4 regions of the Mesorhizobium sp. ISC15 genome follow, and region 2 is predicted to be linked to each of the others. Evidence: riboswitches for the same ligand, from Rfam matches in the RefSeq annotation. Region 2 holds a riboswitch; each other region holds the start of a gene.
What was found. A riboswitch is a leader RNA that binds a small molecule or an ion and turns the genes downstream of it on or off. The one in region 2 is predicted to bind thiamine pyrophosphate.
Positions count from the first base shown of each region.

Region 1: it holds a riboswitch for thiamine pyrophosphate, as region 2 does, so the genes downstream of both, RPG13_RS29575 (ABC transporter permease) here and thiB (thiamine ABC transporter substrate binding subunit) in region 2, are expected to answer to the same signal.
Region 3: it holds a riboswitch for thiamine pyrophosphate, as region 2 does, so the genes downstream of both, RPG13_RS27000 (YkoF family thiamine/hydroxymethylpyrimidine-binding protein) here and thiB (thiamine ABC transporter substrate binding subunit) in region 2, are expected to answer to the same signal.
Region 4: it holds a riboswitch for thiamine pyrophosphate, as region 2 does, so the genes downstream of both, thiC (phosphomethylpyrimidine synthase ThiC) here and thiB (thiamine ABC transporter substrate binding subunit) in region 2, are expected to answer to the same signal.

Region 1 is NZ_JAVSPX010000001.1:6,113,128-6,120,458, forward strand. Features, by position in the region: gene RPG13_RS29550 (CHASE2 domain-containing protein) at 1-808, shown strand, start outside; gene RPG13_RS29555 (hypothetical protein) at 969-1,172, opposite strand; gene RPG13_RS29560 (superoxide dismutase family protein) at 1,373-1,882, opposite strand; gene RPG13_RS29565 (sulfite exporter TauE/SafE family protein) at 2,031-2,807, opposite strand; gene RPG13_RS29570 (hypothetical protein) at 2,902-3,099, opposite strand; TPP riboswitch at 3,094-3,206, shown strand; gene RPG13_RS29575 (ABC transporter permease) at 3,327-4,127, shown strand; gene RPG13_RS29580 (ABC transporter ATP-binding protein) at 4,124-4,882, shown strand; gene RPG13_RS29585 (ABC transporter substrate-binding protein) at 4,879-5,892, shown strand; gene RPG13_RS29590 (LLM class flavin-dependent oxidoreductase) at 5,889-7,184, shown strand.
Region 2 is NZ_JAVSPX010000001.1:692,860-700,190, reverse strand. Features, by position in the region: gene RPG13_RS03510 (ABC-F family ATP-binding cassette domain-containing protein) at 1-1,704, opposite strand, end outside; gene RPG13_RS03505 (thiamine diphosphokinase) at 1,706-2,350, opposite strand; TPP riboswitch at 2,453-2,567, shown strand; gene thiB (thiamine ABC transporter substrate binding subunit) at 2,611-3,621, shown strand; gene thiP (thiamine/thiamine pyrophosphate ABC transporter permease) at 3,855-5,474, shown strand; gene thiQ (thiamine ABC transporter ATP-binding protein) at 5,471-6,244, shown strand; gene RPG13_RS03485 (M48 family metalloprotease) at 6,544-7,331, shown strand, end outside.
Region 3 is NZ_JAVSPX010000001.1:5,592,766-5,600,096, forward strand. Features, by position in the region: gene RPG13_RS26990 (aspartate aminotransferase family protein) at 1-206, shown strand, start outside; gene RPG13_RS26995 (alcohol dehydrogenase family protein) at 215-1,324, shown strand; gene RPG13_RS27000 (YkoF family thiamine/hydroxymethylpyrimidine-binding protein) at 1,334-1,942, opposite strand; TPP riboswitch at 1,933-2,044, opposite strand; gene RPG13_RS27005 (aspartate aminotransferase family protein) at 2,391-3,767, opposite strand; gene RPG13_RS27010 (NAD(P)/FAD-dependent oxidoreductase) at 4,042-4,623, shown strand; gene RPG13_RS27015 (hypothetical protein) at 4,953-5,837, shown strand; gene RPG13_RS27020 (hypothetical protein) at 5,834-6,058, shown strand; gene RPG13_RS27025 (hypothetical protein) at 6,055-6,270, shown strand; gene RPG13_RS27030 (YybH family protein) at 6,326-6,685, shown strand; gene RPG13_RS27035 (CBS domain-containing protein) at 6,870-7,307, opposite strand.
Region 4 is NZ_JAVSPX010000001.1:135,270-142,600, reverse strand. Features, by position in the region: gene thiO (glycine oxidase ThiO) at 1-918, opposite strand, end outside; gene thiC (phosphomethylpyrimidine synthase ThiC) at 915-2,750, opposite strand; TPP riboswitch at 2,854-2,970, opposite strand; partial or broken gene RPG13_RS00705 (aspartate 1-decarboxylase) at 3,088-3,345, opposite strand; gene RPG13_RS00700 (hypothetical protein) at 3,637-3,846, opposite strand; gene RPG13_RS00695 (hypothetical protein) at 4,037-4,237, opposite strand; partial or broken gene scpB (SMC-Scp complex subunit ScpB) at 7,273-7,331, shown strand, end outside.

The DNA.
Region 1 (7,331 bases), 5.4 Mb from region 2:
CGCGTTCGGCGCTCTCGAATACAGCCTGCAGGGTGCACTCTATGATCCATTGCAGCCGGCGCTTGCGACGATCCTCGTAGCCGGCTTCGAAGGCTATGTCCTCTACAGGCGCAGCGAGCAGCGTCGGTCCACCCTGGCACGGCAGTTTTCCCAATATCTGTCGCCCTCCGTGGTGCAGCGCCTCGCAAATTCGGACACCGAAGCGATCCTGTCCGGAGAGAAGCGCGAGATCACAATCCTGCTGAGTGACATACGCGGCTTCACGACGATGAGCGAACAACTCGGTGCCCAAGAAATCGGAAAGGTGGTCAATCACTTTCTCGGCCTTGCGACCGATGAGATACTCAAGCGCGACGGGACGATCGACAAGTTCATGGGCGATGCCGTGCTAGCCTTCTGGAACGCGCCGCTTGATCAGCCAGATCATCGCGAGCGCGCGCTCGAGGCGGGGCTTGCCCTGATCGAACGGGTGAAGCGCGAAAATGCCGGTTTCGCCGGGCGCGGGCATCCCTCCATCGAAATCGGCGTCGCCATCGAGACTGGCATCTGCTCCGTAGGGAATTTCGGCTCCGAACGGCGCTTCGACTACACCGCGATCGGCTCGCCGGTGAACCGCGCGGCACGGCTCGAGTCAACGACCAAAAAGCTGAGGATCCCTCTGGTGCTTGGTCCCGGATTTGCGCAGGGAGCATCAATGCCGGTTGTGCAGGCGGGTGTGTTTGAACTGCAAGGCTTCAAGGGCGAGGTGTCGATTTTCACCGTTCCGGAGATATACCCCTCGTCGCGATCTGCCGAGGAAGTCGTATGATGTTTGGCACCGGCTCAACTCGCTACCTCATTGGCAGCCGGCGAGCGAAAGCCAAGGGCGGCGGAAATCCGATGGGCCGCCTGGGCTACCATGTCGCCCAGTTCGCTAATGCGTTCTTCCGGCACCCGGTTTTCCGGGGCAGCGATGTTCAGAGCCGCGATTATCTTACCCGGTGCCACGAAAACCGGTGCGATTGATCGGCGCCGTTCGGGCCCAGGATGGCGAAAATCATGCCGCGCGGCACATCCAGATCGACACCATCGACGGCGCGCAGTTTGCCGAACGTTTTGACCAGGCCGCGGGCGGAAATGGCTGACTGGGCAAGACCCGTGGAGGACAAGCCCATAGGAGAAGTATCGTTCATGGCAATCATCCGGCAGTCGCAAAAAACCAAGGACCGAACTTCGGCCTTCGGCTGTCGTCAATTCCTCGGCAGGCGCACGAGCTTATCGTCTGGCTTGTCGTCATGCCACAGGCTCCGACCATGGACCACTACCTCGCCGCTGAGGCTGAAGAGCCGTTCAGATCATACGTCGGACGGATCTCTACTCATCGCTGGGTTTCTCATTCGATCACGGCGCAGGCCTGACGATTTCCGGCATCACCGGCAGGCTGGCTTTTGTAGTCATCCTGTCCGCCGTGGATCATCAATGCCTTGCCTCGTATTGCCGTTTCTCCACCGTCCAGTTTGACCATGCTGTTGAAAGCCTGGGCACGCAAAACGCCGTCGGCGCCGACTCGCTGATTTGGCATGTCGCCCGCGTGCGGGCCTTTTCCAGTGAGATATCCATGTTGGGCACTCGTCGGATTGAAGTGCCCACCGGCCGAGTCATGGCCGGTCTGATGGTCGCACTTTCCGGTTTCATGAACATGGAACGCGACCCATTCACCCGCCGGCAGTCCTGTTACGTCCAACGCTATCAGCACACCCTGCGCTGTCTCGGTCAGCGTGGCCGTTCCGTTCTTCTCGCCAGCCATGTTGACGAATTCGGCTTTCGCGGTCGCGGTGTCCTGAGCCGCTGCAGGCATCGCGACCGCCAGCGCCAATCCTGTTGTTGCAAGCAAATTTTTCATCAGTTGGCCTCCGGTTGTACAAGGACCCCAAACAACAACGGGGCCTCTTCGTTCCATTTGGGAATGTCTCCGGCACGGCCGCCAGAGAAGCGGGTGATGCGTAGAACTCGATAGTCTCCGTGTATAAGTGAAATTTCACGACGTTGGTTTACACCAATTCGAAGAGTTCCGCGGTTTGCCAACCTGCCAGCAGCATGATGACAACGCCAACGAGTCTGAGAAGCGTCTTTTCTGCGATTGTTTTCACTACCAATCCGGCCATCGGCGCTGCGACTACGCCGCCAACGATCAAGCCGGCAACGGAGAGTAGATTTTCCGTTAGCTCTCCTGCCTCCTCCCAATGGCCCGTTAGTAACGCAAACAAGAAGGTCAGAGACACCGACAACGTGATGAGGAACTCGCTGGCATTGACCGTACCAATAACGTAGCGGGGCGTGCCGCCAAAACCGAGAAGGCCCGTCGTTACGATGGGTCCCCATCCGCCGCCCCCTGCGGCATCGAGAAATCCGCCACCAAGCCCAAGGGGAGGTACCACGCCTGCAGGGACCGGATTGCTTGGGATCCGCCGGAATGAACGGAACAGGAGCCAAGCTCCGACAAGCGCAAGGTATGTGGTCACATATGGTTTCATGATGGCTCCCTCGAACGAGGTGAGAACAAAAGCGCCGAGAACGCCGCCGAGCACGCCAAATGGCATCAGCCGCCAGAAAAGCTTCCAGTCAATGTTGCGGTGATAGAGGTGAGCCGAACCTGAGGCCGCGGTGGTAAACAGTTCAGCTGCGTGAACTGACGCCGAAGCGTGAGCAGGAGACACGCCAAACCCCAATAGTGTAGTCGAGGAAACCACGCCGTAGGCCATGCCGAGAGCCCCGTCCACAGCTTGGGCTACAAACCCCACAATCGCAAAAAGAATGAATTCTTGCATTTGACTCTCCGATAAGGCGCGGGGTCACAATTGGCGATAGAGAAACCCGCTGCCTACAACGTATGCAATTATATCTACACGCTTCCACAATTCATCAAACGCGTGGCATCGATAATGGTGACGACGAACGGAAAACGATCCGCTCGACCGACGCCTTTCCCAATCCCGACAGGATGCCGGTTTCTGTTTTGCTCAAATGTCCCTGCTGGAACCGCAACCTCCTCTGACGTGAGGTTTCACTGGCCGGACGCAGGCTTGCAGCTCCACCCTTTATCTGTTTAATTGCCGCCATCCACAGGGGTGCTCCGTATCGTCGGGGCTGAGAGATGGGCTGCAAGCCCGTAAACCCTAGAGCTGATCTGGATAATACCAGCGGAGCGAGGCGGGCGATGTTTTCTGGCGCACAGATCTTTCTTTTTCCGATGTCCGGCGATTTCGTCGGCCCGCTCGATGGCCATAACCTCAAGGTCTCGGCCAACGGCCCGACCCCGCGCTGATCTTTCGCGCCAGAGGTCTCGCATGTCCCAGCCTTTCTCCGCCGCGCCGCGAATCGCAGCCTTGTTCGCCAAGGTCGGACCGGCCTTGTTGTCGGTCGGCACGCTGGTTTTGGTTTGGGAGCTCTATGCGCGCATCTCGGGCATCTCGCCCACGACGTTGCCCGCGCCGTCACGAGTCCTCTTCCAGGCCATCCTGCAGCGCCAGGCGCTGTTCGACAACACCGTGCCGACGATCAGCGCCACATTGGCGGGTTTCGCGTGCTCGCTGGCCGTTGCCTTCATCCTTTCGGTGCTGATCGACTTCTTCAAGCCGCTGCGCCTCGCCCTGTTCCCGGTGTTCGTCATCAGCCAGACCCTGCCGCTGGTGGCGATCGCCCCCCTGGTCGTTCTTTGGTTCGGCTTCGGGCTGACGCCGAAGATCATGCTGGTCGCGCTCGTGACCTTCTTTCCCATGCTGGTCGCGCTGGTGCAGGGTTATGAATCGACGGATCGGGACATCTCGGCGCTTCTGAGTTCGATGGGCGCTTCCCGCATGCGCATTTTCCTGCTGGCCCGCCTGCCCTCCTCGCTGCCCTATTTCTTCGCCGGGCTGCGCATCTCGATCACCTATGCCGTGGTCGGCGCCATCTTCGCGGAATATGCCGGCGCGGCCAAAGGGCTCGGCATCTACATGCTCAACGCCAAGAACAATTTCCGGCCCGATCTCGTGCTCGCGGCGGTGCTGGTCAGCGCCTTGCTCACGCTGGCCCTGTTTGCCGCCACGGTGCTGATCCAGCGCGCCGCCATGCCATGGGAGCGGCTCGATGCCGCACGAAAACCATGAGCAGGCGGCTGGAACTGCGCCAAGTCAGCAAGAGTCTTGGCGATATCGACGTGCTTGCCGGCATCACCCTGCACGTCGAGCCGGGCGAATTCGTTTCAATCCTCGGCCCCTCCGGAGCCGGCAAATCCACGATCTTCAGGTTGCTGACGGGCGATCTCGATGACTACGGCGGCGATGTCGACTTCGACGGCCGGCCACTGGCCGAAGCGCGACGACCGTTTGCCTTCATGCCGCAGCGCGATGCCCTGATGCCTTGGCGCACGGTTATCGACAACACCGCGCTCGGTCTTGAAGTGCAGGGCATGTCCCGCAAGGCGGCCCGCAGCAAAGTAGCACCGCTCTTCGGGGAATTCGGCCTTGCCGGCTTCGAGCATAAGTATCCCGCACAGCTCTCGGGCGGAATGCGCCAGCGCGCTGCGCTGCTGCGCACCGTCGTGCAGGACCGCGCCATGCTGTTGCTCGACGAACCGTTCGGCGCACTCGACGCCCTCACGCGCACCGGCATGCAGCGCTGGCTTCAGACGATGTGGGACCGGCACCGCTGGACCGTCGTGCTGATCACCCACGATGTCCGCGAGGCGGTCTTCCTGTCCGATCGCATTTATGTGTTGAGCGGCCGCCCTGCCCGCGTGCTGCGCGAAATCGCCATACCTCTTCCGCACCCGCGCAAAGGTCTTGCCTCGGCGGAAGCCACCGCCATCGAAGCCGACATCCTCGATACCCTTCTCGATCCACAGCTCGCCCAAAGGACATGACCATGCTTTCCAGACGCCTCTTCATCGCTGTCGCATTAATCGCCGGGCTCGGACCCGTCACGCCCGTCTTCGCCCAGCAGACTGTCACCGTCGCTCTCGACTGGACGCCGAACACAAACCATGTCGGACTCTATGTCGCCCGGGCGAAAGGCTTCTACGCTGAGGCCGGGCTCGACGTGCAGATCCTGCCCTACGTCGACACTGCGGCCGGTACGCTGATCGCCAACCGCGTGGCCGATTTCGGTATACTGGGATCCATAGGATTGTTCACCCAACGCACGGCCGGCGCCGACCTCGTCGCCACCTACGCCATCATGCAGACGGAAACCGGCAGGCTGGCCTTCAATGCGGACCGCGCCGATATACAATCCCCCAGGGACCTGGACGGCCTGACCTATGGTGGTTTCGGCAGCGCCTGGGAGAATGCGCTGATCGGCACCATCATCCGTCATGACGGAGGCGAGGGCAAATTCGAAACGGTGACGCTGGGCACCTCTGCCTATGAGGCCTTGGCCAATGGCGCAGTCGATTTTACGCTCGAAGTCTACACTTGGGAGGGGATCAAAGCGGAGCTTGACGGCAAGGCCCAGCGCGCCTTCCGCTACGCGGATTTCGGCGTGCCCGACCAACACACCAATTTCATTGGCTCGAGCCGCGCCTACCTCGAGAAAAACAAGGACACGGCAACCGCGTTCATCGCCGCGACTAGGCGCGGCTACGCGTTCGCCGTCGAACATCCGAAAGAAGCGGCTGACATGCTGATCGGAGCAAACAGCGACGTGCTGACCAACCGTCCGTTGATCGAGGCATCACTGAAGGCGCTGGTCGACGGCCACTATCTACAAAGCCCCGCCGGGGCGATCGGCACGATCGATCCCGCAAAGATGGAGGCTATCGGCGACTACCTGTTCAAGGCCGAAATCCTGCGCGACGGCGATGGAAACCCGGTCAGCGAACGACCCGATTTCGCGGCCTATTACAGCAACGCCTATCTGGCCGACCAAAAATGAGCCCGCCGCGGCGCATGCATCTCAATGCCGTGATCTTCGGCCTCGGCAGTCACGAGGCCGGTTGGCGCATGCCCGAAAGCGACCCGCTTGCCTCGACCAGCCTGGCCTACTGGGTCGATATCGCCCGGCGCGCGGAGGCTGCCGATTTCGACGCTCTGTTCCTCGGCGATGTGCTGGCCTTGCAGGGTGGTGCCGATCGGCATCTTTCCGACGCGATGGATCCGCTGCTGATCCTATCGGCGATCGCTGCCGTCACCAGCAGGATCGGACTGATCGGGACTGCATCGACCAGCTTCGATCACCCTTTCCACCTCGCCCGGCGCTTCGCCTCTCTCGACCACATCAGCAAAGGCCGTGCGGGCTGGAACATCGTCACCTCGTCCAACGTGCTCGAGGCCCGTAACTTCGGACTGGACGCCATGCCGGAGCATGACGAGCGCTATGCCCGCGCAGCCGACGTGGTCGACGCAGCCATAGCGCTCTGGCAAAGTTGGGCTCCCGATGCGCGGACGCCGGACAAGGCCGCCGGGCGATACTTCGATCCTGACAAGGTCCGGCCCGTCGATCACGCCGGTCCGTTCGTGCGCACCGCGGGCCCGCTCAACGTGCCGCGATCGCCCCAAGGTCGGCCGCTCCTGGCGCAGGCCGGCTCGTCGGAAGCTGGCCGCGCCTTCGCCGCCCGTTACGCCGACATCGTGTTCACCGTCCAGGCGACGCTGACGGAAGCGCAGGACTTCTATCGCGACATCAAATCACGAGCGGCCGCCGTCGGGCGCGATCCAGACACGGTCCTGGTCTTTCCGGGAATCGTTCCGATCGTCGCTCATACCAGGCAAGCAGCCGAAGAGCGGCTGGCCGCGCTGAATGGCTTTACCGTGACCGGCCATGTCCTTGCCAAGCTCGGCGAATTCCTCGGCGAGGATCTAGCCGATGCCGAGCTCGACGCGCCGCTACCGCCCCTGTCGAGCGCACGGCCGAACCAGTCCAGCCAGAGCCGGGTCGGCGTGCTGGTCGGAATCGCAAGGCGGGACAGGCTGACACTAGGCCAGTTGCTCATGCGCCTCGCAGCTGGCCGCGGTCATCTGCTCGCCGTCGGAAATGGCCGCGACATCGCCGACACGATGCAGCAATGGTTCGCGGGCCGAGCGGCCGACGGCTTCAATGTCATGGCGCCCGTCATGCCCGCCGACCTGCAAAGCTTCGTCGACGAGGTAATGCCTTTGCTGGAGCGTTCGGATGTTTTCGGCGCCGGGCGCACTCTTCGCCAGCGATACGGTCTTCCGACGCTTTAGGGTCCAGAGTCCAGATCCAATCCCGTTCGTCCGATCAGAGCGCCGTAAGCCGCCAGGCGCTGCTTTGCTGCGCGGACAGGTCATCACCGTCCCGCCCTTTCGAGCATGCCGGAATTGACACCCTCGCACAGGCATGCTCCTGGCAAT
Region 2 (7,331 bases):
GCGCTCGTAATAGGCCGGGTCGGCGATGTTGTCCTCCAGCCGTGAGATCGAGGCGGTCACCGCCTCGATCTTCTTGGGCAGCGATTCCAGCGCGAATTTCTGCTTGAACGACAGTTTCTTTGCCGGGCCCTTCGGCGCAGCTGCTTCGGTCCTGGCTGCCGCCGTCGCTTCGCTGGTCTCGGCCTTCGTCCGCGCCTTGCGGTCGTCCAGCCTGGTGCCGCCGCGCTGCGCCAGCATGTCGGAATAGCCGCCGGCATATTCGATCCAGCGGCCGCCGCCGTCCGGCGCGATCAGGCTGGTCACGGTGCGGTCGAGGAAATCGCGGTCGTGGCTGACCAGGATGACGGTGCCGGCAAAACCGGCGACCAGCTCCTGCAGCAGTTCCAGCGTCTCCATGTCGAGATCGTTGGTCGGCTCGTCGAGCACCAGAAGGTTTGCCGGCCGTGCCAGCACGCGGGCCAGCAACAGCCGCGCTCGCTCGCCGCCCGAAAGCTCACGCACCGGCGTGCGCGCCTGTTCCGGTTTGAACAGGAAATCCTTCATGTAGGAGACGACGTGGCGCTGCTCGCCATTGATGACAAGGTTCTCGCCGCGTCCGTCGGTGAGGTATTGCGCCAGTGTCTCTTGCGGATCGACCGCCTCGCGCTTCTGGTCGAGTGTGGCGATCTCCAGATTGGTGCCGAGCCGCACCGTGCCTGAGTCCGGTTTCAATTCGCCGGTCAGCATCTTCAAGAGCGTCGTCTTGCCGGCGCCGTTCGGCCCGACCAAGCCGACGCGGTCGCCGCGCTGAATACGGGTCGAGAAGCCCTTGACCACGGTGAGGTCGCCAAAGCTCTTCTCGATGTTCTTGGCCTCGATCACCAGCTTGCCGGATTCGGCGGCGTCGCTGGCCACCATGGTCGCCGCGCCCTCGGCGCCGCGATGGCCACGAAAGCGCTGGCGCATGGTCTGCAACTCGCCGAGCCGGCGCATGTTGCGCTTGCGTCGCGCCGTCACGCCATAACGCAGCCAGTGCTCCTCGCGCACGATCTGGCGGCCGAGCTTGTGCTGCTCGCGCTCTTCTTCTTCCAGCACCGTGTCGCGCCATTCCTCGAAATGGCCAAAACCCTTGTCGAGACGGCGGGTCTGGCCGCGGTCGAGCCAGACGGTGGCGCGTGACACGCGCTCGAGGAAGCGGCGGTCGTGCGAGATGACAATCAGCGCCGAAGAGGTGCGGGCAAGCTCCTCCTCCAGCCACTCGATGACCGACAGGTCGAGATGGTTGGTCGGCTCATCGAGGAGGAGAATGTCGGGCTCCGGCGCCATGACGCGGGCAAGGGCAGCGCGCCGCGCCTCGCCGCCGGACAGGTCGTTCGGTCGTTCCTCGCCGGACAGGCCGAGATGCTCCATCAGATAGGTGGCGCGGTAGGGGTCATCGGCGGGTCCAAGCCCCGCCTCGACATAGGCGCGGACGCTGGCGAAACCATCCATGTCTGGCATTTGCGGCAGGTAGCGCACTGTCGCCGAAGGCTGGCGGAACATCTCGCCGTCCTGCGGCTCGATCAATCCCGCAGCGATCTTGAGCAACGTCGACTTGCCCGAGCCGTTGCGGCCGACCAAAGCGATCTTGTCGCCCGCCGACGCTGTCAGTTCCGCCCCGTCGAGCAGCGGCGTGCCACCAAAAGTCAGCTTTATCCCGTCGAGATTGAGAAGTGGCGGCGCCATGTCAGCTTTCAGGTAGGGGAAAAGGATGGGCGAGCAACAGCGCGCGGCCGCTGCCCAGCGCGATTTCGAGCCGGCCCTTGACCTCGTTGGAAATGGTCAGCGATGAGCCGAACGCGACCTCGACGTGGTTCAGCGGCCATTTGGCGCCGGTAACGGTCAAGCCGGAAAGGTCGGAGAAGCCGAGGATCGAAAACAGCGTGCTGTCGGCGTAGTCGAAGCCGGTCTTTCCGGGAAGCAAGGGGATGCCTTCCTGGGCGCCGCTGGTCAAAAGCACCTCTATGCCTGCCTCGGCCAGCCGGATGCTGAGCGCGAGGTGCAGGAAGGCGTGGTCGGTGCGCTTGCCGCCGAACGCGCCGGCGAGCACGAGCCCGGTCGCGCCGCGTTCGAGCGCAGCGGCGATAGCCAGCTCGCCGTCGGTCTTGTCCTTTTCTGCCGGAAACACCTGGCGGGGCACGGCGGCCAGATCGTCCGGCAAGTCCGCCGGCACCGAATCGAAGTCGCCGACCCAGAGTTCCGGCGTCAGCTCCAGCGTCCGGGCATGGCCGATGCCAGCGTCGGCGGCGATGACACGGGAGCCTTCGACCTGGCGGTCGAGCAGCGGCGTGCGGATAAGATCGCCGCCAAGCAGGATGGTGAATTTGCTCATATGCGTGGCCCTTACCAGCCCTGCTTGCGAAACGGAAGGCCGCGCTCCAGATGCCCTGCAAACTTCAGCTTGCGCAGCACTTCGGCCGGGCCTATGTGTCGAAACGCTCTAACGGGGTGCTGGACGTGATCTTCGCGGACCAGCTGAGAGGCAACCATGCCAACCCGCTGAACCTGATCCGGTTTGTACCGGCGGAGGGATTAGACGTTTCGGACAGCCCGACGCCTCAATTCCTTTCAATGTGAACGAAGGAGGCGCCGATGCGCACGTTTTCATACTCTCTTGTTTCGGCAATGCTGCTTGCCGCGTCCGTTCTCGGCACCGGGCCAGCATCCGCGCAGGAGAAACTCACCGTCTATACCTATGAGAGCTTCACCGCCGACTGGGGTCCAGGCCCCGCGGTCAAGAAGGCCTTCGAGGCGGAATGCGGCTGCACTCTCGATTTCGTTGCGGTCGCCGACGGCGTCGCGCTGCTCAATCGCGTCAGATTGGAAGGGGCCGCGACCAAGGCCGACATCGTGCTCGGCCTCGATACCAATCTGACGGTGGAAGCCAAGGCTACCGGCCTGTTTTCGCCGCATGGCCCGGTATCGGACGTCAAGGTGCCGGGCGGCTGGAGCGACGATATTTTTGTGCCGTTCGACTATGGCTATTTCGCCGTCGTCTACGACACCGAAAAGCTGAAGACCCCGCCGAAGAGCCTGAAGGAATTGGTCGAGGGCGATGCCGATGAGAAGATCGTCATCCAGGATCCGCGCACCTCGACGCCCGGTCTCGGCCTGCTGTTGTGGGTGAGATCGGTCTATGGCGACAAGGCGCCGGAAGCCTGGGCCAAGCTCAGGGCAAAGGTGCTCACCGTGACGCCGGGCTGGAGCGAGGCCTATGGCCTGTTCACCAAGGGCGAGGCGCCGATGGTGCTGTCCTACACCACGTCGCCGGCCTATCACATGGTCGCCGAAAACACCGAACGCTATCAGGCGGCGTCCTTCGAGGAGGGCGAGTACCTGCAGATCGAGGTTGCCGGCATCACCACGACTGGTGCGAGGAACCCGCTGGCGGAAAAGTTCCTGGCCTTCATGACCGGTCCGAAATTCCAGAACGTCATTCCCGAGACCAACTGGATGTTTCCTGCCGGCAAGACCGACAAGCCGCTCAACCCAGCCTTCGACAAGCTCGTCAAGCCGACCAAGGCCTTGCTGTTCAGCCCCGAAGAGGTCGCCGCCAACCGCAAGGCCTGGGTCGACGAATGGCTGGCGGTGATGAGCAAGTAGCTTCTGATTGACGATGATCACTCTACGGCGCCCCCCTCTGTCCTGCCGGACATCTCCCCCACGAGGGGGGAGATCGGCCATCATGCCGGCTTTCGCCAATCTCCGACATTGCCGGAATGAGCGGAGCGCTGAACCTGCCAATCTCCCCCCTCGTGGGGGAGATGTCCGGCAGGACAGAGGGGGGCGCGAAGGAACGCAATCCTCGCTAAGAATCTCGAATCTGGTGGTCTAGCGTGCAACGCGCGCCATCATCGGATTCCCGCGTCACAGCTGGCATTCTCGCGCTTGCGGCAATAGCACTTTTGATCGGTGGAGCGTTCGCCGGGCTCATCGTCGAAGGCGCCCGCGACCCGTCCGGCGCCGCGTCGGCCTTCGACCCCTATCTCTTCCGCGTTGTCCGTTTCACCTTATGGCAAGCGCTACTGTCGACACTGCTGTCCGTCCTGCCGGCGCTGCTCGTTGCGCGGGCGCTGTCGCGGCATCCGTGGTTCTTTGGCCGCGGCCTGATCCTGCAGCTCTTCGCCGTGCCGCTGGCGCTGCCGGCCATCGTCGCCGCGCTCGGCATTCTGGCCCTCTATGGCCGTGCCGGCTATTTCGCCGGCCTGCTCAGCGCGATTGGCGGTCAGGGTTGGCCGGGCATATACGGCCTGTCCGGCATCCTCGTCGCCCACGTCTTCTTCAACCTGCCGCTGGCAACGCGGCTGTTCCTTGAAGCGCTGGGGACAGTGCCGGCCGACCAGTGGCGGCTGGCGAGCCAGCTCGGCATGGGCGCCAGACCCGCCTTCCGGCTGATCGAATGGCCGACGCTGCGGGCGGCGCTGCCGGGCGTCGCCGGGCTTGTCTTTATGCTGTGCATCACATCCTTCACCATCGTGCTCACGCTGGGCGGCGGGCCGCGCGCGACGACACTGGAGGTCGCTATCTACCAGGCGCTGCGTTTCGATTTCGATCCTGCCCGCGCGGTGACGCTGACACTGCTGCAGATCGCGCTGACCTTCGTCGTGGTGCTGGTGTTGATGCGGCTCGGCGCCAACACCGTCGGCGATGCCAACCTGTCGGTGGCACCGCGCCGGTATCTTTCGGCAAGCGTCGGCGAGACCGTGCTGAACGCAGCATTGATCGTTCTGGCATTGCTGTTCGTCGCCGGGCCGATGGCGGCCACGGTGATGTCGGGCCTTGGCGCCGATCTTGGCCGGCTGGCGGGCGAGAGCGCTGTGCGGCAAGCGACGCTGACCAGCGCAGTGCTCGCCTTGCTGGCGGCGCTGCTTTCGGTGGCGCTGTCGCTGTCGCTCGTCATGGGACGACGGGCACTGGCCCTGAAGCGTCGCGTCGGCGCCAAGACGCTGCTCGAGCATGCCACCGATACCGGCGCCGGCTTCGTGCTCGTCGTGCCGCCCATCGTCATCGGCGCCGGCTGGTTTCTGCTCCTGCGTACCGTCAGCGACGTCTTCGCGATCGCCCCTGTCATGGTCGTCACCGTCAACGCGGTGATGGCGATGCCGTTTGCCATCCGCGCTATTCGCCCCGGCTATGATGCGGCGAGCGAACGCCACGAACGGCTCTGTTTGCTGCTTGGCATTTCGGGCTGGAACCGGTTCCGGCTGATCGACTGGCCGTCGCTGCGGCGGCCGCTCGCCATGGGTTTCGCCTTTGCCATGGCATTGTCGCTCGGCGATCTCGGCGTCATCGCCCTGTTCGGTAGCGACTCCCTGCAGACACTGCCCTATCTCTTGCTGGCGCGCATGGGCAGCTACCGCACGATGGATGCCGCCGGCCTAGCGCTGCTGCTCGGCCTGGTCTGTCTCGCGCTTGTGCTGGCCGCGGATCGGCTGGGGCGGGGAGAAAAGACATGACGCTCAGCAGCGCTGAAAACGGCACGGCTGTGCGGCTGGAAAAGGTCTCGTTCAGCTATGGCGAAGCGCCGTTTTTATTCGATGTCGCGTTCGCCGCCTCGAAGATCACTGCGATCATGGGGCCGAGCGGCTCGGGAAAATCGACGCTGCTCAATCTGGTGGCCGGCTTTGAGACGCCACGATCGGGCCGCGTGCTGATCAGCGGCGCCGATGTCGGCGCCAAACCGCCTTCGACGCGGCCCGTGTCAATGGTGTTCCAGGAGAACAATCTCTTCGCCCATCTTTCGGTCGAACGAAATGTCGGCCTTGGCCGCTCGCCGTCGCTCAGGCTGGCTGAGGCCGACCACGTGGCAATCGCGGGGGCACTCAAGCGCGTCGGCCTTGCCGGCAAGGAACGGCGTCTGCCGCGCGAACTCTCCGGCGGCGAGCGGCAGCGTGTCGCACTCGCCCGCGTCCTCGTGCGCGATCGGCCGGTTCTTTTGCTCGATGAGCCGTTCGCCTCGCTCGGGCCGGCCTTGCGTGACGACATGCTCGACCTGGTAGCCGGCGTCCATGCGGAGCGGCGCATGACGGTGCTGTTCGTCACCCATCAGCCGGAGGACGCCCACCGTATCGGCCAGGACATGGTGTTCCTGGACAATGGCACGGTTGCCGCGACGGGGACTGTCGCCGATTTTTTCACCAAGGCTGGACCGGAAGCATTCCGGCGTTATATCGGTGCAGGTCCGTTTGGCCAAGGATCACGAGATGTTGCCCGGAAGCGGACATAATTTACGGCCAAACCGGCTTCAGGCGATGTGGCGTTTGCTTGCCTTGGTCAAAGTAGTGTGGCTAGGTCCTCCGATACTGGTCCGGCATAGACTGTGATTTGCCACTACAGTGCCGCGTGTGCTCGTGCGCGCGAAGGATGCTGTGGCAGTTTGATTTTGCGCATGATCCTTTTCTGAAAATCGATGCCCGATTTTCGGGGTCATGTGCCGAGACCCGAAAGGAAGCTGTTCTGCCGACCGGCACCGACAGAGTGAGAAGGAAACCGCTGGCGCGCTTCCTCGCGCTGGCCGGCTTTGCCATGGCGCTGGCAAGCTGCCAGATGTTCACGCCTCCGGACGTTCAGGAATCCGGCTTCCAGCCTTCCAGCAAACCGATCACGGTCGACAATGTCGCCGCTAACAGCAAGCTCGCCGAAATGGCGAAGGCGCAGCATCCGCGTATCCTCGCCACCTATGGCGGTGAATATTCCGATCCCAAGCTCGAGCGCATGGTCGCCAAGGTCGTCGGCCGCCTGACCGTGGTGTCGGCCAACCCGACCCAGACCTACCGCATCACCATCCTCAATTCGCCCAACGTCAACGCTTTCGCATTGCCGGGCGGCTATCTCTACATCACGCGCGGCCTGTTGGCGCTGGCCAACGATTCGGCCGAGCTCGCCGCGGTGATCGCGCATGAGATGGGCCACGTCACTGCCAACCATGGCTTGCAGCGCCAGCAGCTCGAGGCCGAGGAGGGGTTTGCTACGAAGGTCGTCTCGGATGTGCTCGGCGACAGCCCGACCGCCAAGGCGGCACTGATCCGCGGCAAGCTGCGGCTTGCCCAGTTCTCGCGCAATCAGGAGCTGGAGGCCGACGGCATCGGCATCAAGTCGATCGGCGAGGCGGGCTTCGATCCCTTTGCCGCCGGCCGCTTCCTGCAGTCCATGTCGGCCTACACCGATTTCCGCTCGATCAGCGGCGCCACCGACGCCAGCCTCGACTTCCTGGCGACGCACCCCAACACGCCGCAGCGCATCGATCTGGCGCAGCGCCATGCCCGCCAGTTCGGCGCGCCTGGCGTCGGGACGCGCGACCGTGACCCCTTCCT
Region 3 (7,331 bases), 4.9 Mb from region 2:
GGGACGACCGCGTGTTCTTCGACGCCTCGCAGAAGATCGGGCCGCAGGTCGCGACCGCCCTTGCGGCAAGCGGCGTCATCGGCCGCGCCATGCCGCAAGGCGACATTCTCGGCTTCGCGCCGCCGCTCTGCCTGACGCGCGAAGAGGCCGACATCGTCGTGTCGAAGACGGCGGATGCGGTGAAGAGCGTGTTTGCCAACATCTGAAAACTGACATGAACGCCATGACCAAAACCCTCCCCGCCACCATGGCCGCCGTGCAGCTGACTGGTCACGGCGGACCGGAAAAGCTCGTCTACCGCACCGACGTGAAAGTGCCGTCGCCCGCCCCTGACGAAGTGCTGATCAAGGTCACCGCTTGCGGCATGAACAACACCGATGTCTGGGTGCGACAGGGCGCCTATGGCACGGAGGAAGATGCTGCCGCCGTATCGACCTGGCGGCGTCAGGGCAACACGCTGACCTTCCCGCGCATCCAGGGCACCGACACGGTCGGCCACATCGTCTCAGTCGGCGATGGTGTCTCGCCGAACCGTATCGGCGAGCGGGTGATGGTCGACTTCTCCATCTACAACCGCGACGACGATTCACTCGCCGACATCGACTATATGGGCCACGGCCGCGACGGCGGCTATGCCGAGTATCAGACCGTGCCGGCCGAGAACGCCCATGTCGTCGACACCGAGTTGACCGATGTCGAACTCGCCACCTTCTGTTGCGCCTATCTCACCGGCGAGCAGATGCTGGAACGTGCCGCATTGAAGGCCGGCGAGCGCGTGCTGGTCACCGGCGCGTCGGGCGGCGTCGGCTCCGGCATCGTGCAGCTGGCGCGGGCGCGCGGCGCCGTCCCCTATGCAGTCGTCGGCAAGGGCAAGGAACAGGCCGTGCTCGACATCGGCGCCGAGGCGGTGATCACCCGGGGTGTGGCCGACCTGCCGGCTGCGGTAAATGAGGCAACCGGCGGCCAGCCGATCGACGTGGTTGCCGATCTGGTCGGCGGCGCGATCTTCAACGATCTGCTGCGCATCCTCAGGCCCGAAGGCCGCTACACCACAGCCGGCGCAATTGCCGGCCCGGTCGTGCAGCTCGATCTGCGCACCATGTATCTCAAGCAGTTGCAGTTGCACGGCTCGAGCCAGGGCACGCGGCACGACTTCCGCCGTATTGTTCGCTACATCGAAGACAAGAAGATCCGGCCGCTGGTCGGCGGCGTCTACAGGCTCTCCGATTTCCACCGCGCCCAAGCGGATTTCATCGCCAAGGATTTCGTCGGCAAGCTGGTGGTCGTTCCAGACGCCATTTCGGATCTCGCAGCGACCCGTTGATAGCCAACACTAACAAGGACTCGGGCTGTTCGCCGACACGGTGAGATCGAGCGCGACATGGCCTTGCGGCGCGCCGAAACGAAGGAAGGCTTCCGACAGCGTCGCGAACACCGGTCCGGCATCGCCTCTCAGCTTCGTGCAGAAATTCTTCGACCTGTCGAAGACGCCCGAAATCTTGAGGAAGTCGATGCAGCCGTAGATCTCATCCATGTGATGGCCCTCGCCGAGCGGATAGAGCGAGAACTGCGCGGCGACCTCTTGTCCGAGTTTTTTCGCACCATCGACATGCGCCCGCGCCGCGCCGATGCGCTCGGCCAGGGACAGCTCGTGGCTGCTGCCGGAAATCGGTGTGCAGATCGGATCGTCAGGCTCGCCCGGACAGCCGCGCGACACCGTCGCCGACAACACGCAATGCAAGCCACTCGCCGCCGCCGATGCGAAGAGGTCGCGCATGGCCGGGAAAAGCTGTTCCGGCGGGCCGACGATCAGCGTCGAGATGTCGTCGGTCTCGATGCGGAAATTCGGTCGATACGGATCGAGCGCCGAAAGCGCCCCAAGGATGACGCCGACGAAATCGTCGCACATCGGATACAGGGAAATCTGTGCACCTGAAAACATGGTCGCCTCGCTCCGCTGGCATTACCCAGATCAGCTTGAGGGACCGAAGGCTTGCACCCACCATCTCAGCCCCGGCAATACGGAGCGCCCCTGTCGATATGGGCGACGTAGCACCCGCGCAACGGATGTTCAAGTGTGGCCCAGGGCAATCGTTCCCAGCAATCGCTTCAGACCAATTACCGAGCTTGGCGGCGCCGCCGAAGCTGCCGATCTCCCCCCTTGCGGGGGAGATGCCGGCAGGCAGAGGGGGTGCTTCCCTCCGACCTGTCAATCGATCGCAGCCGCGCCCTCAAGCTGATTCGGGTTGGCAAGGCTGAAGTCGAAAGTTGGCGATCCTTCACACCCCCTCTGTCCTACCGGACATCTCCCCCGCAAGGGGGGAGATTGGATACCGCTTCGGCTTCGCCAATCACCAAGGCCCATTCAGCTCTGGCTTTGGACGACCTGATCAGCTCTGTGATCCGACCTGCTTGACCGCGGCTTCGAGCGATCTTTCAAACGCGTCGATCATCTGATCGACCTGGGGCTCTGCGATGATCAGCGGCGGGCAGAAGGCCAGCGCGTCGCCCATGTTGCGCGAGATGACGCCGTTCTGCTGCATGAAGCCGTTGACAAGCCCGCCCAGCGCGCCGGCCGTCTCCCACGGCGTCTTGGTCACCTTATCGCCGACCAGTTCGACCGCCGCGATCAGGCCGACGCCACGCACCTCGCCGACAAGCGGGTGCGAAGCGAGGTTGCGCAGCCGTTTCTGCATATGCGCGCCGACCGTGCGCGCATTGCCGACAAGGTCGCGCTCCTCGATCAGCTTCAGGTTCTCGAGCGCGACCGCCGCCGCGACGGGATGGCCGCCGCCGGTGAAGCCATGACCGAAGGTGCCGATCCGATTGCTTTCGTCGGCAATCGGCTCGAACATTTTCTCGTTGATCAGCAGGGCCGAGATCGGCAGGTAGGAGGAAGAGATCTGCTTCGACAGCACCATGATGTCAGGCCTGATGCCGAAGGTCTGCGAACCGAACATCTCGCCGGTTCGGCCAAAACCGCAGATGACCTCGTCGGCGACGATCAGGATGTCGTACTTCGACAGGACCGCCTGTATCTTCTCCCAGTAGCCGGCCGGGGGAACGATGACGCCGCCGGCGCCCATGATCGGCTCGCCGAAGAAGGCGGCGATGGTTTCCGGGCCCTCGGCCAGGATCAGCTTTTCCAAGTCGTCGGCAAGCCGGCTCGAAAACTGCTCTTCGCTCTCGCCTGGCAGCGCCTCGCGCCAATGGTGCGGTGTCGACGTGTGCAGCACATTGGCGATCGGCAGGTCGAAGGAAATGTGATTGTTGGGCAGGCCGGTCAGGCTTGCCGAGGCGATGGTGACGCCGTGATAGCCGCGAATGCGGCTGATGATCTTCTTGCGTGCCGGCTGGCCGAGCGCATTCGACCGGTACCAGATCATCTTCATGGCCGTGTCGTTGGCCTCGGAGCCGGAATTGGTGAAATACGCCTTGCTCATCGGCACCGGCGCCATCTGCACCAGCTTCTCGGCGAGATCGATCAGCGGCGAATGCGATTTGGAGCCGAAGTCGTGATAATAAGGCAGCTTGGACATCTGGCGCACCGCCGCATCGACCAGCCGCTTCTCCGAGAAGCCGACCGCGACGCTCCAAAGCCCGGCCATCGCCTCGATGTAGCGGTTGCCGGCCAGATCCTCGACATAGATGCCGTCGCCCTTCTCGATCACGAGCGGCCCTGCCTCCTCATGCTTGCGGGCATTGGTGTAGGCGTGCATGTGGTAGCTGATGTCGCGGGCTTCGGGAGAATTCGGTCGTGCGTCCATGATGGTTCCTGTCCTGCATGCCGGGACTAGGCCCTGCCGCCGTTTCGGCGCGTATCGCCTCTTGCATTATGCTGTTGGATGCATCTGTTTCTCGTAAGGGTGTCAAGCCCTTTCCGAAGGGCTGGCGGGTGGACGCAGACATGCTGAATTTCAGCTTCGAGGTCGCAGAACGCGAGAACCTGCGCGGAGCCGCCTATGCGCATCGCCGGATCGTGATCGTCGAACGGCTCACCGGCAGCACAACAACAAGGCTGAGGTGGCCCGATCATGGACCATGTCGACTGCATCGTGGCCGGCGCCGGCGTCATTGGCCTCGCGATTGCGCGAGAGATGGCGCAACGCGGCCCTGGACAACCTGATCCTCGAAGCCGAGAACGCCATCGGCACCGGGACCAGCTCGCGCAATTCCGAGGTCATCCATGCGGGCATCTACTATCCGGCCGGATCGCAGAAGGCCCGGCTCTGCGTGGCAGGCCGGGAACAGCTTTACCGTTATTGCGAGGAGCGGGCGGTTCCGCATGCGCGCTGCGGCAAGCTCATCGTCGCCACAGATGCCGAACAGGAGCCGGCGCTTGCTTCCATCCTGGCCAACGCCTCTGCTTGCGGCGCGGGCGACCTGACACCCTTGACCGCAGCAGAGGCACGCGCGCTAGAGCCCAAGCTGCGGTGCACGGCCGCCGCCCTGCTGTCGCCCGCCACCGGCATCATCGACAGCCACGCCCTGATGCTTGCTTTGCGGGGCGACGTAGAGGAGCACGGGGGCACTCAGCCTCAACACCCGCATCGTCTGCGGCCGCATCGAGGGTGGGCGCATCGTTCTCGACACGGTCGACAGCACCAGCGGCGAGCGCTTTGAGATCGTCACCGCGCGCTTCATCAACGCCGCCGGGCTTGGCGCCACGACGCTTGCCCGCTCACTTGACGGGCTCGACCCGCAATTCGTGCCGGAACTTCGCTATGCCAAGGGCAATTATTTTTCGGTCGCCGGCCGGGCGCCGTTCTCGCGGCTGGTCTATCCCATACCCGAGCCGACACCGCGCGGGCGTGCCGCTGCCAAAGGCATAATCCAAACGCCCGTAAGCCATCCGTAAGCCGGGGTCGCAGAACCTCGGTCCGTCGATCACAGCCGATCACCGGAAGCCTCGAGCTCTCCGGAACCGTCGGCTCCATGACGAGGAGGGTTCGATGCGATTCGACAACGATCACGCGCCGCTCCGCCGGGACGACGCGCTATCCGAATGGCATACTGCCTCGGCGCTGGCCGAGCTCTTGTCCTTCGAGCCGTCGAGTCTCGACGCGAAACCGAAGGCTGCGGGTCCTGGCCGGACCGCGGAGGCGCTTTCACGATTTGCGGCGGCGATCCGGGCGCGTATGGCCGGTCCTGGCGGCTACTACAATCTTGGCAACGCGCTCGGGCTGGTGATGGGCGTCACGATCCAGCTCGCCGCCCCTCAGGGATCCGGCATGCGCGGCGGCGCCGCGCTGTTCGACTCTTTCGCTGGCAGCAGCAGTGCGGTGGCGCTGACCTTGGCAACGCTGGTCTTCTTCTGCAGCGGCGAGGTCTATCACCGCGCCTGGGCCGGGCGGGATGTCCCCGATCCAGCGCTTAACCGCCTCGCCGATCTCCTGTCGGGGATCGGCGCGATCGGGCTTGGCGCAGCACTGTTCCTGTTCGGCCAGCCGGTGCTGGCGGCGACCGCCGGACTGCTGCATGCGCTCGGCAAGTTCGGCAGCGCCGCCTACAGGCCCGGCGCCAGCGTGCCCGGGTGGCCGGCTGGATGGCCCGATCCGTTCCGCAGTGCGGTGCTGGCCAGCCGCCTGCCGGCGATGCTCGCGGCGGCGCTGTCGATGGGCGCCGCCTTGCCTGAGGTGTGGTTGGGCGGTTCCCCTGCCCTCGTTGCCGCGCCGCTGACATTGCTTGCCTGCTATCTGCTGTGGGCCAGGGCCGACCTACTCCTGTTTGCCAACAGCGCTGGCGAAAGCGCGCCCGCACTGCCCACCACGGCACGGCCCATGCCCTTGCATCCTCGACCGCCCAAGGCAACCAAACGACCGGGACCATCGATATGAAGCACCGTTTCGAAGCTATACCGAACCCAAGCTGCCGGTTCGAGATCTGGGACAATGAGAACGACGAGCCCGTCGTCCATCACGACCGGCTGCTCACCTTCGCCTCGGCGAAGTTGGCGGCAAGGATCGCCGACTTCCTCAACGAGGGCCGCAGCCACCGGCGCCGCGCCGGCGCCGCCAAATGGCGAGTTGCGGACCGCGATGTCGACCGGGGAGGATGATCGCCACGCTGCTCTACCTCGGGGAAATCCAGGTCTCCCTGACCTTGGCGTCCATGCCGGTATTCAAGGCTAGCGCCAAGGATCCACTGCTGGGCTGGATCGCATCCGGAAGCAGTCTTCACATCAACCTCGGCGGCGAATCCACCTACGATGTTTCCCTCAAGGGCAGTGCCCAGGCCGCCAAGGCCTTTGCGGCAGCCTGCAACTCATGAGACCCTGCAGTTCGTGAGAACCTGTAGTTCATGAGAGCGTCGGAGGAGCGTCGCCATGACCGATGAGCCAAGCCGTGAGCCGGCGCGTGATCCCCAGGATTTGGAGCGCCTGCTGGTTTCCCGGCAGTGGGTGGGAGACATCGACGGCATGGCCGCGCTTTTTGAGCAGAACGCCGTCGTCGACAGCGGTGAAGGGCAGCTGACGCGTGGCCGGGAAGCGATCCGGGCACTCTTCGCGGAGATCACCGCAACGGGCCGAAAATTTGCTGCCGGAAATCAGGCCCCGGCTGTTGTCAGCGGAGACCTGGCACTCACCTCAACCCATCTTCCCGATGGCACCGTGACCGCCGAGGTCGCCCGCCGCCAAGGCGACGGAACATGGCTGTGGGTCATCGATCGATTCTCCGTTGCATAACATCGGGCCCGACGCATGATCCACCGGGAAAATCGGAATCGATTTTCCCGGTGGATCATGCGAACGGGCGCACGGCGCTGTAGCGCAAAGGCGTGAAACCGTGCAGTTTTGGATTTCGAAGTTCCCGAGCGACGATGCCGGCGATGGAGCAGGAACTTCGAATTCAATTATGATGTATGATGCATCAGTGCGCTGTCTGCGAATGGTCGCCGCCCGGCTGCGAAATGCCGCCCAGCGCTTCGCCGGCCCAGGCCGCCTCGCCATTCGCGGCGAGATCGCCGAGCGAGACAATGCCAACCAACCGCCGGTCGCGGCTGATCACCGGCATTCGCCGCAGTTTGAGATTGCCCATGTTCTGAAGGACATCGTCGACTTCCTGGTCGTCAAAGCAGCATTGCACCTCCGCGCTCATCACGTCCCTGATCTTGGCGTCGGGGCCTCTGCCCTCCGCGATGCCGCGGACGGCAATGTCGCGGTCCGTGATCATGCCGACCAGCCGGTCATTCTCGCCGACGGGCAGAACACCGGCGTCAAGATCGGCCATGGCTCGTGCGGCATCCCGCAAGGACTGCTCCGGACTGGCGACCTGAACATTCTGTGTCATGCACTCGCTGATTCTCATGGCTTTCTCCTCGAGGTGAAGCGC
Region 4 (7,331 bases), 560 kb from region 2:
CGCCATGGCTGGGGCGAGGAGAAAGCCGTGACGATAGAGCCCGTTGATGGCTATGATCTCGCCGTTCGTTTCTACGCGCGGCAGGTTGTCGGGAAAGGCTGGACGGACGCCGACACCGGTTTCAACGATCTCGGCCTCGCCAAAGGCCGGATGGAGGGCGTAGGCGGCACCCAGCAGCTCCATCATCGATCGCGCCGTGACCGGTCCGACGGACTGGCTTTCAATCATCGTCGCGCCGATCATGAAACGGTGGTCGGTGCGTGGCACCACGTAGAGCGGAAAGCGCGGATGAAGCAGCCTGACTGGGCGCGACAGCGAGACATCAGGCGTATTCAGGATCAGCATCTCGCCGCGAACGCCGCGCAGTCGGCCATCGCCCGCGGCCATTCCCGTGCATTCGATCTGGCGATCGAAACCGGCACCAGCCGAAGCGTCGGCGCCGAAGTGGAACTCGACGCCCATCGCCGCCAGCCCATCATGAAGTGCTGCCATCGCCTGACGCGGGTCGAGATGGGCTTCGTCGGGGAAGAGCAGTCCGCGGCGGAAGCGGCCGGCGAGGTCGGGCTCGAGCAACACGATTTCATCCTCATCGACACGCCGATGACCCGAGGTGCGGCTGGCGAACCGGTCGAGTTCGCCCGCATCGCGCGGTGCGGCCACGAGCAGCGTGCCGGCCCGTGTGACCTGGCCTGGCGTCGCCGCATCCCACCAGTCGGCGGCATCGCGTCCGAGATCGAGCACCGGCTGCTCGGCGCTTTCGCACTCGCACCACGGCGCCAGCATGCCGCCGGCGAACCACGATGCATTGCCGCCGATGCCGTGCCGGATCTCGGCGACTGTGACCGTCGCGCCTCGGATGGCGAGTTCGAAGGCCGCGGCAAGGCCGGCAACGCCTGCCCCTTTGACCAGCACCCTCATGACGGTTCCGGCGCCTCTGGCATGAGCGGTACGCCGGCCTCGTCCGCTGGCATGTAGAGATCGCCACCTTCGCGATATTTTGCCGCCATGGCCGCCATGCCCTCTTTCTGGGCCTCGGCACGGATGTCGTGGGAGATGCGCATGGAGCAGAATTTCGGCCCGCACATCGAGCAGAAATGCGCCACTTTGTGCGCTTCCTTGGGCAAGGTCTGGTCGTGGAAGGAGCGTGCTGTTTCGGGGTCGAGCGACAGGTTGAACTGGTCCTCCCAGCGGAACTCGAAGCGCGCGCGGGAAAGGGCATTGTCCCTGATTTTCGCCGCCGGATGCCCCTTCGCCAGATCGGCCGCATGGGCGGCTATCTTGTAGGTGATGACGCCTACCTTGACGTCGTTGCGGTCGGGAAGGCCGAGATGCTCCTTCGGCGTGACGTAGCAAAGCATTGCGGTGCCGAACCAGCCTATCATGGCGGCGCCGATCCCTGAGGTGATGTGGTCATAGCCAGGCGCGATATCGGTCGTCAGCGGTCCAAGCGTATAGAACGGCGCCTCTCCGCAGACGGCGAGCTGCTTGTCCATGTTCTCCTTGATCTTGTGCATCGGCACGTGGCCCGGGCCTTCGATCATCACCTGGCAGTCCTTCGCCCAGGCGACCTGCGTCAGCTCGCCGAGCGTTTCCAATTCGGCGAATTGCGCTGCGTCATTGGCGTCGGCGATCGAGCCTGGACGAAGCCCGTCGCCGAGTGAAAAGGACACATCATAGGCGCGGCAGATGTCGCAGATTTCCGCGAAATGCTCGTAGAGGAAGCTCTCCCGGTGATGGTGCAGGCACCATTTGGCCATGATCGATCCGCCGCGCGAGACGATGCCCGTGACCCGGTCTACGGTCAGCGGGATGTAGTGCAGCCGCACGCCGGCGTGGATGGTGAAATAGTCGACACCCTGTTCGGCCTGCTCGATCAGCGTGTCGCGGTAGACCTCCCAAGTCAGGTCCTCGGCAATGCCGTTGACCTTTTCGAGAGCCTGGTAGAGCGGCACCGTGCCGATCGGCACCGGCGAATTGCGCACGATCCATTCGCGGATGTTGCGGATATTGCGGCCGGTCGACAGGTCCATCACCGTGTCGGCGCCCCAGCGGATCGCCCAGACCATTTTTTCGACCTCTTCGGCCATTGACGATGTGACAGCCGAGTTACCGATGTTGGCGTTGATCTTGACCAGGAAATTTCGCCCGATGATCATCGGTTCGCTCTCTGGATGATTGATGTTGGCGGGAATGATCGCCCGCCCGCGCGCCACTTCGTCGCGGACGAATTCGGGCGTGACGAAGTCGGGGATCGCGGCGCCGAAGCTCTCACCGTCGCGCTCAAGCTTGCCGCGCACGATCTCGCGTCCAAGGTTCTCGCGGATAGCCACGGACTCCATTTCAGGCGTAATGATGCCGGCGCGCGCATAGGCAAGCTGAGTCACCGCCTTGCCGGCCTTGGCCCTGAGAGGCCGGTTGCGAATGGGGAATTCCGGCGTCAGGCGCTCGCCCGTGACGAATCCATTGTCTTCCGGCCGGACATGGCGGCCGTCATAGGCCTCGACATCGCCGCGAGCCGTGATCCATTCGTGGCGAAGCCGGGCAAGGCCCCTTTCCATGCTGGTTTCGACAGTCGGGTCTGTATAGGGGCCGGACGGATCGTAGACGGTGACGGGTGGCTCGCCGGCAGTCGGATGAACAGAGATTTCGCGCATCGGCACCCTGATCTGGGGGTGGAGGAGGCCGGGCTTGTGGATTTTCCGCGAGGCGGGCAGTGGTCCCGTCGACACGGCGGGGGTGAGGGCATTCATCTTGATGCTCCTTTGCTCATGCATTGGAGACCCAGTTCTGTGCCGGAAGGATGAAAAGACGCTTCTGTCGACCTGCCGAAACAGGACCTCGGGCATAAACTCCCGCAAAGCGCTTGCACCGTCCCTACGCCAGTATGAACTGGATCAGGTTCAACGGGTCACTGCGCCGCGAAAGCAAGCAGTATCTCAGCCCCTTGCCGGGACTCCCCTGGTGAATGCTTGGAGTTGAACGGGCCGACGCTATCTTGTCAAGCGCATTCGGGCGCCTTCGGCCGGTGGCGATGACCGGCGGCCTGTCAAAACCGGGCGGAGAGCTCGCGCATGCATCGGGGACAAGTCACGCCCCGGAGACCAGGGCTGGAATGGCCAAAGCCTCTTTCCCTTCGTGAAGGATGGAGAAACTGTATCGGCCATGTGCGTCGAGATCGACCGAGTAGCTCAGGCGGTCACGGGTGTGGTTATCCTGGTCGAAGGTGACGATTCGCGGCTTCAGCGAGGTGATTTGCACCTCGTCCAGGTAGATGGAGTTGCAGATAATGATCTGGTCGTCGGGCTGGCAGGTGCCGGCGGCTGCTCGATTCAGGATGCAGCATCGGCGGCGTTCCCGATACCAATGATATCTTGCGGGCAACTTATGCAATCACCGGCTTCGTAAAACCCGACGGCGGCGGCCGTGTCCTGGCGCTGAGGATGTGCCGCTGTTCCAGCAGAGAAATCGCGGTAGGCCGCGGAGTTTTCGCTCTGCGAGGAAGAGTTGACGAAATCGTTTAGCTTGCTTGCAGTTTGTACGACCGCCTTTGAAAGCAACTAAGCTATTGCATTGATATGTTGGTGCGGCGATCGATCGCTACATATCCGGCCGCCATTATCCGAGTATTGGTCCGCCTCATGGCAATCCCTGCGGGGTCGTCGGCGGCCGGATCGGCCGCGCCCTCCAGTCATCAAAGAGGAAGCGACCGAGAATTCCGCTGCCGAAAACTTCCCTGGCTTGGCTATGCATGCGGTAGATGAGATCGCCGCCTACCGCGGCCTGGTCGAGGAAGGCATCGACGCGAAGAATATCGCCGCCCAGTTCGGACAGTCTGGTTATCGCCATGCGTCAGCGGCTCAGACTTGCGGTCTCGAGAGCGGCCTTTGGGGGTCACCTCCTTTTTGATTCAGAGGTTGGAAGACGGCTTCTCGTTACCCAATAGAAATGGCGACTACGGAACGCGATCGCGGCCATCAGGAAACACCTGTCTTCGGCTCAACCTCGACATGGCGTCCGATCGACCGCAGATATACAGCTATCTCGTCCATGAGATGATCGCGTTAGCCGTAGATTTCAGCAATCCTACGCAGCTGTGCTCGACGGCCCTCCGTTGCGCCGGCGTCAAATCAGCATCGCCAAAGACGTATCCCAAGTTGCCAATCGCGCAAATGTTGCAGCCGGCGTCCACAACTGATTGCACGAATGCCGGAATGTCTTTTTCTTGCATGGTCTTCATGTCGAATCTCTCGTGAATGGCGTGCTTGCGCGCCCATGCTGCCTTTTCAGCGTGTCCTCTGGGCGGCGCAAGCCTTGAGCGTGTTGTGCCCGGGCAACCTCGACTATCCCGTCTGCCACGCTCTTTAGAGTCGGTGGGGTCTGGTGATCGCAGGCTGGGCCACTCAAAAGCCTGCAAGAAGAAAGTCATGGCGACCATTGCTCAAGATCGCAAGGGTGCGTGCAAGACCTTCCGTTGGCAGTCATGCACGCTCACCCAGAGATAGTCCGGCCGCGGAAATTCTCCCTTATTCGTAAGAAAGCTCATTGAGCAACTGGGCATTGAGCAACTGGGTCTCACGTCGCGGGTCTCGTGTGCTTCACAGCCGAAAATAAGGTACCGCCGTGGCAATTCTCGAAAAGTGCAGGTTACCTCGTTCAGGACACGGCGGATTGCCTTCCGACGGCACCCTTGCTGCAACGTGCGACCTAACGAGACATATCTCGTTCGCGTTCCCTCGACCTGTCTTCGTATTGCTGCTTGCCCTGCGATTTCAGGCCCTCTGCTAGCTCCTCGGCCGCTCTTTGGCCTGCAATGTCACTATTCAAGATCATGTCCGGCATCCCTGGATAGTCATAACCGTAACGCGCATGCAGTTTCCCTCAAGCGCAGCGCGTATCCGTCGATTAGTTTCGTCGTCCGGAACCCGAAGCCCTTATCCGGCCTGGTGTACCCGTTCCAAACTTTGGCGGACCATTTACCTCAGGCATGATCATCTCGCGTGACATTGTTTTTTGGCGGCGCCATCATCGCACGTGGCATTTTCTAAAAATCAAGACGTGTTAATTTGTAAAATCAGGGATGTGGCCGCGCCCGCTGCGAGGATTTGCAGGTAGCTCTTCAGCTCCAACACGATGTGTGAGGCGGCGGTGGAAAAAGGCAACCGACTTTTAATTGGCGGTACTTACTTCGGAAGCGCTGCAATCGATCCTGAGGATACTATTGATCGCGAGCGCCCAATGCGTCCGCCGTTGGATCCAGGTGACCTCGCCGCTCGCTCCGCGTCCGGCGCCCGTCGCAGAAAGGTAATCGCGCAATTGCTGCACATGCGCCTCGCGGACGTAGGCGTGGGATTCACGTCCGATTTCCAATTGATCGCGGCGTCGACCCGTCCTTTGATGATCGCGAAGGCATCGGCCCGTCCGGCGATATGCTTCGTCGCGAGCTCAGATTGCGATCTCGGGCACAAGGCGAGATCACAGTTCTGCGATCTGTGGTAACGCGAGCCCGCGAAGCGCCGCCGCGGCCTCTCTTTGGAATCTGGCCGAGAATCGTCGTCGTCTGAGATCAGTTGATCGAGCAGTTCGCGCGCGCGGGACGCGCTTGCGTCCAGTCTCTCCCGCGAGCTCGCCCGTGAGAAGCTCCTCCATCAGCTTCTGAAGGATGACGCCCCGACGCGCTCCGGCACCGACCACCTCCGGATGCTCAACGTGGCTCTCTGAGGTCACGACCCCATCGAGAGGGTCGCCCAGCCGATCAGCGTCGTGCCAACTGGGCCGGCGCCAGACGACCGGTGGGGCACTTTCCTCAATGCACCGCTGTTCGGCGGCAAACATGTCGGAAGACTGCTCGTTCGGCCGGGAGGCCAGCGGCTGCGTTTCCCGACGCGCAAAGGACGAAGCTCCAGCTCGGGAATTTCATACTGACGCAGATCGATAGAGCTGAACCAGGAGTCTTTTGACGCCTGAGGGTGTGGGGGACAATCAGAATATCTCGCACCCGTATGCAGGCCACATACCAGGTACGCTCACGCTGATTGGCATCTCGCCGGTTCACCGCCATTGCCTCAAGATGGCGGCCCCGCGACACGCTGTGTGGGGTTTGTCAGGTCCGCGCCACAGGCTTGGTAAGCCGATGTGTTGTTTGCCGTCGGCTAAAGAGCTGAACAGCAAGCATAAACTTCTGTCGCCGGCTCGATCCGTCAGATTGGAACGAGATTTGCACCCTTGAGGGTGAGACGACGGCAGCAGCCGACCGGCTCTCCTGTCGCGGACCCCGCGATCGACATAACCAAGGAAGGAGCCCAGCATAGCACAGGCACCGCCAGCCGAGAACTCCCCGATGGCCGGCGCGAGCCATGGGTCGGTGGTAGATCGGCTGGTCGGCATCGACCTCGCTCGGGGCCTGGCTGTCTTCGGGATGTGTGCCGCCCATCTCGGTCCCGACCCCGGCGAAGGAGGACTAGTCGGGTTTCTGATGGAACTAACCCATGGGCGGTCGTCCGCCCTGTTTGCCGTATTGGCTGTTTTTTCGATTCTCCTGATTACCGGTCGCAAGGCGCCGAAGTCGGGGGTTGCAGGTAGACAGGCCATTGCCAGAGTCGCAATTCGTGCCCTTGTTTTGGTCGCGCCCGGGATGCGGCCCGACGCTTGGGCGGTGCCATGAAAGATGAAATGGCCGCCTCCGGTCTCGTTGACGAATTGGAGGCTATGGTGGCAAATAGGCGCGTTGTCTGATCGCCGCTTTGATACTGGCGGTCCGATCCTGCTCAGACATTTAGATCCTTCAAGTTCACCTTCGGCCGCGTCGGCATCTTGCCGACTGGCTTTACGCATCCACGTCATCCGCCGATGCTTCTGCACCGGGCCAAGTCGACATTTATCCCCACTTGGTGCCTCTTACAGACCATCGTGTTTCAGCATCAGTCGGTTCCTATTTTGCCGAGACTCAGGACCGATTGATACTGTGCCGTTAGTGAACGCTACCCGGGATCTCGACTGGCTAAAGGCTCGTTGTTCGCAGCTCATCCTGGCCAAGACGTTGTTAGCTGGCCATTTCAACACCATCGAAGTGGCTGACCAGGTGAATGCAATGCTCGACCGCTTCCTAGCAGTCGGCCTCCGACGCCGCGCCACTACGCGTAAGTAAAATATGTGCGCAGGACGCTGCATACACGTTAGTGGTGGGTTTGGTCGGGTTACGACCGTCGATCAGCTGACCAGCTGTTTGATCGGGAGCTGGATCATCTGCCGCCGGAGGCGCGGTGGCGCGAATGGATGCAGCGCGTCGAGGCGACGATCTTTGCAGCCAGCGAGCCCGTTGGCCGTGCGACGCT